DNA from 3 places in the Limnohabitans sp. INBF002 genome. Region 1 is predicted to be linked to each of the others. Evidence: predicted binding sites of a transcription regulator. Region 1 holds the regulator's gene; each other region holds the start of a gene.
What was found. The regulator LexA, encoded in region 1, represses DNA repair genes until DNA is damaged. The targets are predictions, from matches to a motif close to ACTGTATNNNNATACAGT.
Positions count from the first base shown of each region.

Region 1 (3,242 bases):
AAGATGTTTTGGCGCATCTGCCCGTCAAAGCCTACAACCAGCAAATGGCTGAACGTGCCTCAGTGCAACACGTCAATGCAGACCGCAAGGCGTGCATGGCCTTGATGGCTGAGCGCGCCGCCAGCAACCCCAGCTAAAACATCAGCGGCGTACTTGCAGTGCGCCCGGATTGACGATGTTGGTGGGCGTGCCTTTGATGAAGTTCACCACGTTGTCAAAGGCCGTGCCGAAATACAGCTCGTAGCTGTCTTGCTCCACATAGCCAATGTGTGGCGTGCAGATGCAGTTTTCCAAGCGCAGCAGGGCGTGGCCTTGCATGATGGGTTCGCTTTCAAACACGTCGATGGCGGCCATGCCAGGGCGACCGCGATTGAGGCCTGTGATGAGTGCGTCTGGCTCGATCAGCTCGGCACGCGAGGTGTTGACCAGCAAAGCGGTGGGCTTCATGCGGTTGAGATCGGCCAACTTCACGATGCTGCGGGTTTCGTCAACCAAGCGCAGGTTCAAGGTGAGCACATCGCACTCCTCGAAGAAGGCTTCTCGTGAGTCGGCCACGTTCAGGCCGTCTTTGGCTGCCCGTTCGCGTGAGGCCTCGCTGCCCCACATCAAGACGCGCATGCCGAATGCTTTGCCGTAACCAGCCAAAATTTGGCCAATCTTGCCGTAGCCCCAAATACCCAAAGTCTTGCCACGCAAGACTTGGCCAAGGCCAAAGTTGGTGGGCATCGAACCCGCTTTGAGGCCCGATTGCTGCCAAGCGCCGTGTTTGAGGTTGCTGATGTATTGGGGCAAGCGGCGCATGGCGGCCATGATCAAAGCCCAGGTCAACTCAGCCGGGGCAATGGGTGAGCCCGAACCTTCAGCCACAGCAATGCCACGCTCGGTGCAGGCAGCGATGTCAATGTGGCTGCCAATTTTTCCGGTTTGGGAGATGAGCTTGAGCTTGGGCAACTTCTCCAGCAGCTGACGCGTGAGTTGGGTGCGTTCGCGAATCAGCACCAACACTTCGGCGTCTTTGAGTCGGACGGATAACTGGCCAACACCCTTGATGGTGTTGGTGTAAACCTTGGCGGGGTAGGCTTCTAATTTGGACGCGCAAGCCAGCTTGCGCACGACATCTTGGTAGTCGTCGAGGATGACAATGTTCATCCCCCAATTGTGCCTTGTGCCACGGGGCTTCACGCTTGGCGCGTGAGCCCAATTTCAAATATCAGTGGCGGTTTTCGAGTTCGGCCAAGCGGTCGAGTTCGGCACACACATCGGCCATGCGACCCGAGATGACCATGCGGCCCGCTTGGCTGCGGCTGTGTTGGGCTTCCATCACGCGAGCGACGCGCAGTGGCAAGGGACGAGGTGTGCTTTGCAAGGCTTGTGCGGGCATGAAGCCGCGAACCACGTTTTGCAGAGGATTGAGGAGGCGGTAAGCGCCAAAAAGTGCGAGGCTCATGGTCGTTCTTTCTTTACATCATCATGGTGTTACGGATCAGGCCGACGGCCAAACCCTCAATTTCAAAGGGCTCACCGGGTTCAACCAGAATGGTTTTGAAGTCTGGGTTTTCAGGGAGCAGTTCAATGTGGCTGGCGGTTTTGCGAAAGCGTTTGACAGTTACTTCTTCGCCCAAACGGGCCACCACGATTTGGCCGTTTTTGGCATCGCGGGTAGATTGCACGGCCAGCAAGTCGCCGTCCATGATGCCGGCGTCGCGCATGGACATGCCGCGCACACGCAGCAGGTAATCGGGCTTGCGCTGGAACAGGCTGCTTTCTACAAAATAGGTTTGGTCCACATGCTCTTGCGCCAAGATGGGCGAGCCTGCCGCCACGCGGCCCACCAACGGCAACGAGAAGCCAGAGGGCGAAGCGCTGAACGTGCTTTCTTGGTAGCTGCGTTGGTTGCCACCTTTGAGACGAATGCCGCGAGAGGTGCCGCTCACCAGCTCAATCGCGCCTTTGCGTGCCAAGGCTTGCAAATGTTCCTCAGCTGCGTTGGCTGACTTGAAGCCGAGCTCTGCTGCAATTTCGGCGCGTGTGGGGGGCGAACCGGTGTTGGCAATGGCAGACTGGATAAGTTCCAGAATCTGTTGCTGACGGGCGGTCAATTTTGGCATTTCAATCATCGGTTCGACTCCTGCACAATGTGTGTCTTGAGGGATGTAACTGTTTGCACATCCAGTAACTGTATTTTTAACCAGCTTTTTGAGTTTGGCAAGACATGAATGCAAAAAAAACTAAAAAAATCGTTGTTTTAGCCACAGGCGGCACGATGGCGGGGCTGGCTGCTGATGCCACCCAGCCTCAAAACTACACAGCTGGCCAAGTGGGCGTGGACGATTTGCTGCAAGGCGTGGCCCATGAAGGCGTTGAGCTGTTGACCGAACAAGTGGCCCAAATTGACAGCAAAGACATGTCGTTTGCGGTGTGGCAAAGCTTGTTGGCTCGCGTGTCGCACTGGTTAGAACAAGACGATGTGCAAGGCGTGGTCATCACCCACGGCACGGACACACTGGAAGAAACCGCCTACTTTTTGCAAACCGTATTGCAGCCCACCAAGCCCGTGGCTATCACCTGCGCCATGCTCCCCGCCAATGCGCCTGACAGCGATGGCCCTGGCAATCTCAAGGACGCTTTGGCTTGGGTGCAACAGCCCGATGCATCAGGTGTGTCAGTGGTGTGCGGAGGCCAAATTCATGCAGGTAACGCTGTGCAAAAAAGCCATAGCCATCAGCGCAATCCCTTCACCTCGCAAGCAGGCGTGACGCACCCCGCCGCGTTACGTGTGCCTAGCGTGGCGCAGGTGTTGGCTTGCACGCATTGGCCACGCGTGGAGCTGGTGTTCAACCATGCAGGCGCCGATGGCCGCCTGGTGCGCACCCTGATGGCGCACGATGCGCCGCAGGGCTGGGTGGTGGCTGGCACGGGCAATGGGACCTTGCACCACGACTTAGAGGCTGCTTTGCTGAACGCGCAAAAGCACGGCGCACAGGTGTTGCGTGCGTCGCGCTGCGCACAAGGCGGTGTGCAGCAGCGTGAGTCAGATGTGTTGCCGCATGCGGGCGGTTTGACCGCTGTGCAGGCCCGTGTGGCTTTGTTGATGCACCTTGTGGCGCAGCAAACGTAGTCAAAGCAAGTCGCCAATAAAAAAGCCGCTCAATAGAGCGGCTTTTGTTTGCAAGCGCAGCGCTTGATGCGGTTTAGGCCGAGAGGGCTTGGAACGCGCGTTCTTTGATTTCTTCCACAGTGCC
Region 1 covers NZ_AP027055.1:1,369,977-1,373,218, reverse strand. The annotation lists gene QMG15_RS06750 (glutathione S-transferase) at 1-137, shown strand, start outside; gene QMG15_RS06745 (D-2-hydroxyacid dehydrogenase family protein) at 142-1,149, opposite strand; gene QMG15_RS06740 (hypothetical protein) at 1,211-1,447, opposite strand; gene lexA (transcriptional repressor LexA) at 1,461-2,117, opposite strand; gene QMG15_RS06730 (asparaginase) at 2,213-3,118, shown strand; gene adk (adenylate kinase) at 3,192-3,242, opposite strand, start outside.

Region 2 (3,242 bases), 250 kb from region 1:
CGGCAACCGTCTTAGGTGCGCGTTCGATGGCGTTTTCTTTCACGGGCAAGTTCACCAAGGCGGCAAACACGCCCAACGCAATCGAGATGTACCAAACGATGTCGTAGCTGCCGGTCTTGTCATACAAGTAGCCGCCCAGCCACACGCCCATGAAGCTGCCAATTTGGTGGCTGAAGAAAACAAAGCCGCCCAGCATCGACAAATGCGCCACGCCAAAAATCTGCGCCACCACCGCATTGGTGGGCGGCACGGTGGAGAGCCACAAAAAGCCCATCACAGACGAGAAGATGTACACGCTCATGGGCGTGAGCGGCGCCAACAAGAACAACACAATGGCCACCGAGCGTGAGAAGTAGATGAACGACAAAATCTTGCGCTTGGCCATGCGCTGGCCCAAGCTGCCAGCGATGTAGGTGCCAAACACGTTGAACAAACCAATCAACGCCAAAGCAATGCTGGCCACCTCGGGCGACAAACCGTGGTCTTTCAAATAGCTGGGCATGTGCACGCCGATGAACACGACTTGAAAACCACATACAAAGTAGCCCGCCATCAGCAGCTGGAAGCTACGGTAATTCATGGCTTCGCGCAGTGCATGCATGATGGATTGGTCGCGGTTGGGCGTGGCACCACCGCCAAAACCAGGTTCGCGCAGACCGTAGGCGAGGGGGATGATGAGCATGGTCGATAAAGCCAACCACACCAATGCTTCTTGCCAGCCAAAGGTGCTGATGAGATAGCCCTCCGTGGGAACCATCAAAAACTGCCCAAATGAGCCCGCTGCCGCCGCCACGCCCATAGCCCATGAGCGTTTGGATGCACTCACATTTCGGCCAATCACGCCATAAATCACGGCATAGGTGGTGCCTGCTTGGGCCACGCCAATCAGTACGCCAGCCGTGGCGGTAAACAACGCTGGCGTGGACGAATAGGCCATGCCTGTCAATCCCAACGCGTACAACACGGCACAAGTCACGATGACGCGGAAGGCGCCAAATCGGTCGGCCAACATGCCCGAGAAAATGCCTGCGAATCCCCAAGTCAAGTTTTGAATGGCGATGGCCATGGCAAAGTTTTCGCGGGTCCAGTCTTGGGCTTGGGTGATGGGTTGCAGCCACAGGCCAAAGCCGTGGCGCACGCCCATAGACAAAGTGACAATGGCTGCCCCGCAGGCGAGCACTTGCCACATGGGCAATGTTTTGTTGGTGTGAGTCATGGCGTGACTTTAACCAATGCGGGCGAGGGGCGCAGTCACAAGGTTGCCAGGGGGATGTCCATGCAAAATTTTTTGATCTGTTGTTTTATACAGTGTTGCATTTGAATCTGTCTACAATGCCGGCCCATGGCTACAAAGCAACCCACTACACCGCCCCAGTACTCGGAAGGCTCGATTCGCGTTCTCAAAGGACTCGAACCCGTCAAGCAGCGTCCGGGCATGTACACCCGCACCGACAACCCGCTGCACATCATCCAAGAGGTCTTGGACAACGCGGCTGACGAGGCCCTCGCCGGACACGGCAAAAAGATTGGTGTCACGCTGCACAGCGATGGCTCGGTCAGCATCGAAGACGATGGCCGTGGTATTCCGTTTGGCATGCACCCCGAAGAAAAAGCCCCCGTGATCGAGCTGGTGTTCACCCGCTTGCATGCGGGCGGCAAGTTTGACAAAGGCTCGGGTGGCGCTTACAGCTTCTCAGGTGGTTTGCACGGCGTCGGCGTGAGCGTGACCAACGCGCTGGCCAAGCGCATGGAAGCCACCTCGCACCGCGAAGGCCAAGTGGCCCGTTTGGTGTTTTCAGCTGGCGACGTGGTGGAAAAGCTCACCACCCGCAAACAAGAATCAGGAGACCGCAAGCAGGGCACCTCGGTGCGCGTGTGGCCTGACGCCAAATACTTTGAATCGTCAGCCTTGCCAATGAACGAGCTGGTGCACTTGCTGCGCAGCAAAGCCGTGCTCATGCCCGGCGTGAGCGTGACGCTCACAAATGAAAAAACCAAAGACACGCAAAACTGGCTCTACAAAGGCGGCCTGCGTGACTACCTGATGCAGACCCTGCACGGCGACCCCGTCATTCCTTTGTTTGAAGGCGATGGCTATGCCGACAGCAACCACGACAGCTTTGCCGAAGGCGAGGGCGCAGCATGGGCTGTGGCCTTCACCGAAGACGGCGCACCTGTGCGCGAGAGCTACGTCAACCTGATCCCCACCAGCGCTGGCGGCACGCACGACAGCGGTTTGCGCGATGGCTTGTTCACGGCCGTCAAGAGCTTCATTGAGCTGCATGCCTTGCTGCCCAAGGGCGTCAAGCTCATGCCGGAAGACGTGTTTGCGCGCGCCAGCTACGTGTTGAGCACCAAGGTGCTGGACCCGCAGTTCCAAGGCCAAATCAAAGAGCGCTTGAACTCACGCGACGCCGTGCGTTTGGTGTCGAGCTATGTGCGCCCCACCATGGAGTTGTGGCTCAACCAGCATGTGGAGTACGGCAAAAAGCTGGCTGAACTCGCCATCAAGGCTGCGCAAACGCGCCAAAAGGCGGGCCAAAAAGTCGAGAAACGCAAGGGCTCGGGCGTGGCTGTGTTGCCCGGCAAGTTGACCGATTGCGAAAGCAAAGACATTGCGCACAACGAAGTGTTTTTGGTCGAGGGCGACTCTGCCGGCGGCAGCGCCAAGATGGGCCGCAACAAAGAAAACCAAGCCATTCTGCCGTTGCGCGGCAAAGTGCTGAACACGTGGGAAGTCGAGCGCGACCGCTTGTTTGCCAACAACGAAATTCACGACATTTCGGTGGCCGTGGGCGTGGACCCACACGGCCCCAACGACAGCCCCGACATGAGTGGCCTGCGCTACGGCAAGGTGTGCATCCTGAGTGATGCGGACGTGGACGGCTCGCACATTCAAGTGCTGTTGCTCACGCTGTTCTTCCGCCACTTCCCCAAGCTCATCGAAGCGGGCCATGTGTTTGTGGCGCGCCCCCCATTGTTCCGCGTGGACACGCCCGCGCGTGGCAAAAAGCCAGCGGCCAAGGTGTATGCCTTGGACGAAGGCGAGCTGACCGCCATCCTCGACAAACTGCGCAAAGACGGCGTGGCCGAAGGCAAATGGAGCATCAGCCGATTCAAGGGTTTGGGCGAGATGAGTGCCGAACAACTGTGGGACACCACCCTCAACCCCGACACCCGTCGCCTCATGCCCGTGCAATTGGGCTTGCTGGACTTTGCAACCACCGAAGGTTTGATCACAC
Region 2 covers NZ_AP027055.1:1,120,890-1,124,131, forward strand. The annotation lists gene QMG15_RS05715 (MFS transporter) at 1-1,216, opposite strand, end outside; gene QMG15_RS05720 (DNA topoisomerase IV subunit B) at 1,343-3,242, shown strand, end outside.
Region 2: a site for LexA is predicted at 1,293-1,310, ahead of QMG15_RS05720 (DNA topoisomerase IV subunit B). Genes of this name have one in related genera too.

Region 3 (3,242 bases), 1.2 Mb from region 1:
CGAGCTGCGCGAGGGCTTGAACGTTGTATTCCAGGCCCCGGTCAAATGGACGGCCTGCAATGTTTTGCGCCACCAGCCATGTCAGCGCCAAGCTGACTGGCCACAGCAGCAGCAGCGGCGTGAGCATCCAATCCAGAATCTCGCCAAACAGCGAGTGTTGCTCGCGCCTAAACAGCTTTGCCATGCACGTGTGCCGTGTTTAGCCCGGAATTTTTTCGAGGCAGTATCCCAAGCCGCGCACCGTGGCAATGCGAATCGGGCCTTTTTCAATCTTCTTGCGCAGGCGGTGGATGTACACCTCAATCGCGTTGTTACTCACCTCTTCGCCCCACTCGCACAAGCGCTCGACCAACTGGTCTTTGCTGACCAAGCGACCGCTGCGTTGCAACAACACTTCGAGCAAGCCCAGTTCACGTGCAGACAGCTCGACCATCTTGCCGTCGATGGTGGCGACACGACCAGTTTGGTCGTACACCAAGGGGCCATGCTTGATGGATGACGAGGTGCCGCCCATACCGCGACGCGTGAGGGCACGTACACGGGCCTCGAGTTCTTGCAAGCTGAAGGGCTTGGCCATGTAGTCGTCCGCGCCGTAGTCCAAACCCTTGACGCGTTCTTCCACGCCATCAGCGGCGGTGAGGATGAGAACGGGAATAGAGGAGCCGCGTGAGCGCAAACGTTTGAGCACTTCAAGGCCGTGCATTTTGGGAAGACCTAAATCCAAGATGAGCAAGTCAAACTCATCGGTGGTCATCAAGGCGGCATCGGCTTCGGTGCCGCTGGCCACGTGGTCGGCGGCAGCACCCGATGCGCGCAAAGTACGCAACAGGCCATCGGCCAAGACCAAGTCGTCTTCTGCAATCAGGATGCGCATGTTTTGTCTCCAGCTTTGTTTGTGTTTTTTGCAAGTGTCAGCGCTGCGATTCTAGGTCCGAGTAAGCCCCCGCATAGGCCTCCAACCCTAAGCTGACCACGGTGGCCACATCTGCCCCCACTTCTTGTTTGAATTCCGCCTCGGTTTGTGCCACCGCTTGCTCAAAAGCGCGTAGCCAAGCCAAGCCTGTTTCGGTGAACACAATGCGCCGCGCGCGGGCGTCTTGCGGGTCGGGCGTGCGTTGCACCAAGCCCCAGGCCTCGCACTGGGTGACCAAGTCACCCATGGCTTGCTTGGTCATGCCGGCGCTGTCGGCCAACTCGATCAGACGTGAGCCCTCAAGGCTGAGATGGCGCGTGATGTGAATGTGCGCCGCGCTCACTTGGGCGCGTGCTGCGAGGTTAGACAGGGCCAAAGGCACATCTTCGTTGTGCGCCATCAGGTGCAGCACACGTGCATCAAAGCGGCGCATGGCGTGGCCCAGCAAGCGGCCCAAGTGAACTTGCCGCCAGTCTTGCTGGGTAGAAAACGAGGGGGAAGAAGCCATGTTTATATAGTAAGGCAAACTGACCAAAAAAAGTGTTTACAAGTTTTGACTTTGCGGTAAAGTACTGGTCAAGCATCCAGTTGTTGTTAAACACAGTAATTGGACATTCTTGGTAAGCCCTTGATTCCACGGAGATTTTCATGAACAACAAACCCATCGTCGCTGACAGCGAAAAAGCCAAAGCCCTCCAAGCCGCCTTGGCACAAATCGAAAAACAATTCGGCAAGGGCACCATCATGCGCTTGGGCGAAGGCGAAGTGATTGACGACATCCAAGTCGTCTCCACCGGCTCGTTGGGTTTGGACATCGCCTTGGGCGTGGGTGGTTTGCCCCGTGGTCGCGTGATTGAAATCTACGGCCCAGAGTCATCCGGCAAAACCACCCTCACCTTGCAAGTCATTGCCGAGATGCAAAAGCAAGGCGGCACTTGCGCCTTTGTGGATGCTGAGCACGCTTTGGATTCGCAATACGCCCAAAAACTCGGCGTGAACTTGCAAGACCTGCTCATCAGCCAGCCCGACACCGGCGAACAAGCCCTCGAAGTGGTGGACAGCTTGGTGCGTTCCGGCGCGGTGGATTTGGTGGTGGTGGACTCTGTGGCAGCCCTCACACCCAAGGCCGAACTCGAAGGCGACATGGGCGATTCATTGCCAGGCTTGCAAGCCCGTTTGATGAGCCAAGCGCTGCGTAAATTGACGGCTTCCATCAAGAAGACCAATTGCACCGTTATCTTCATCAACCAGATCCGTATGAAGATTGGCGTGATGTTTGGTTCACCCGAAACCACCACCGGCGGTAACGCGCTCAAGTTCTACGCCTCGGTGCGCTTGGACATTCGCCGCACCGGCACCATCAAGCGTGGTGACGAGGCCGTGGGTAACGAGACCAAAGTCAAAGTGGTGAAAAACAAAGTGGCGCCTCCGTTCAAGACAGCCGAGTTCGACATCTTGTTTGGCGAAGGCATCAGCCGCCAAGGTGAAATCATTGACATGGGTGTGAACGCCAAAGTCATTGAAAAGTCTGGCGCTTGGTATGCGTACCAAGGCGAAAAGATCGGCCAAGGCCGCGACAACGCCCGTGAGTTCTTGCGTGAAAACGAAGCCTTGGCTTTCGAAATCGAAAACAAGGTGCGCGAATCTTTGGGTATTCCTTTGTTGGCTGGCGGTGTAGATGCACCTGCGGCCAAAGAAGAAAAAGCGCCCAAGGCCTCTAAGGCTGCCAAAGAAGCCAAAGGCGCTGCGGACGCAGATGCCGACGGCGTGGTGGCTTAACGCGCACTCAAAAGCGTCAACCAAAAAGCCAGCCTCGTGACACACGACGTGGATTCAAACGGAGACGAGAAACCTCAGGCGAAAAGGGCCAACGGGTTTCAACTCTCGCTCAAAGGCCGAGCCCTGCGCTTGCTGTCGCAACGTGAGCACTCGCGCTTTGAGCTAGAGCGCAAGCTCAAACCGTTTGAAGAAACGCCGGGCGAGCTGGTCGAGGCTTTGGATTTTTTGCAGGCCAAAGACTTCATCAACGAACAGCGTGTGGTGGAGTCGGTGGTCAATAGCCGCTCTCGCAAGCTCGGTGCATCCCGGGTGCGTCAAGAATTGCAAGCCAAGGGGTTGCCTGTCGAGGCCATCGCCGAAGCTGTGCAAGAGATGCGCAGCACCGAGCTAGAGCGAGCCCGTGAAGTGTGGCGAAAGAAATTTGGCGCGCCGCCCGTGGACCAAGCGGCACGCGTCAAGCAAGTGCGGTTTTTAGTGAGCCGAGGCTTTGCGCCGGAGGTTGTGCGCAAAGTCGTAGCTGGCGCGGAAGACTTTTAAACGCCCAGCATCA
Region 3 covers NZ_AP027055.1:2,544,756-2,547,997, reverse strand. The annotation lists gene QMG15_RS12745 (sensor histidine kinase) at 1-184, opposite strand, end outside; gene QMG15_RS12740 (response regulator transcription factor) at 200-874, opposite strand; gene QMG15_RS12735 (MarR family transcriptional regulator) at 912-1,421, opposite strand; gene recA (recombinase RecA) at 1,562-2,692, shown strand; gene recX (recombination regulator RecX) at 2,741-3,229, shown strand; gene argC (N-acetyl-gamma-glutamyl-phosphate reductase) at 3,226-3,242, opposite strand, start outside.
Region 3: a site for LexA is predicted at 1,485-1,502, ahead of recA (recombinase RecA). Genes of this name have one in related genera too.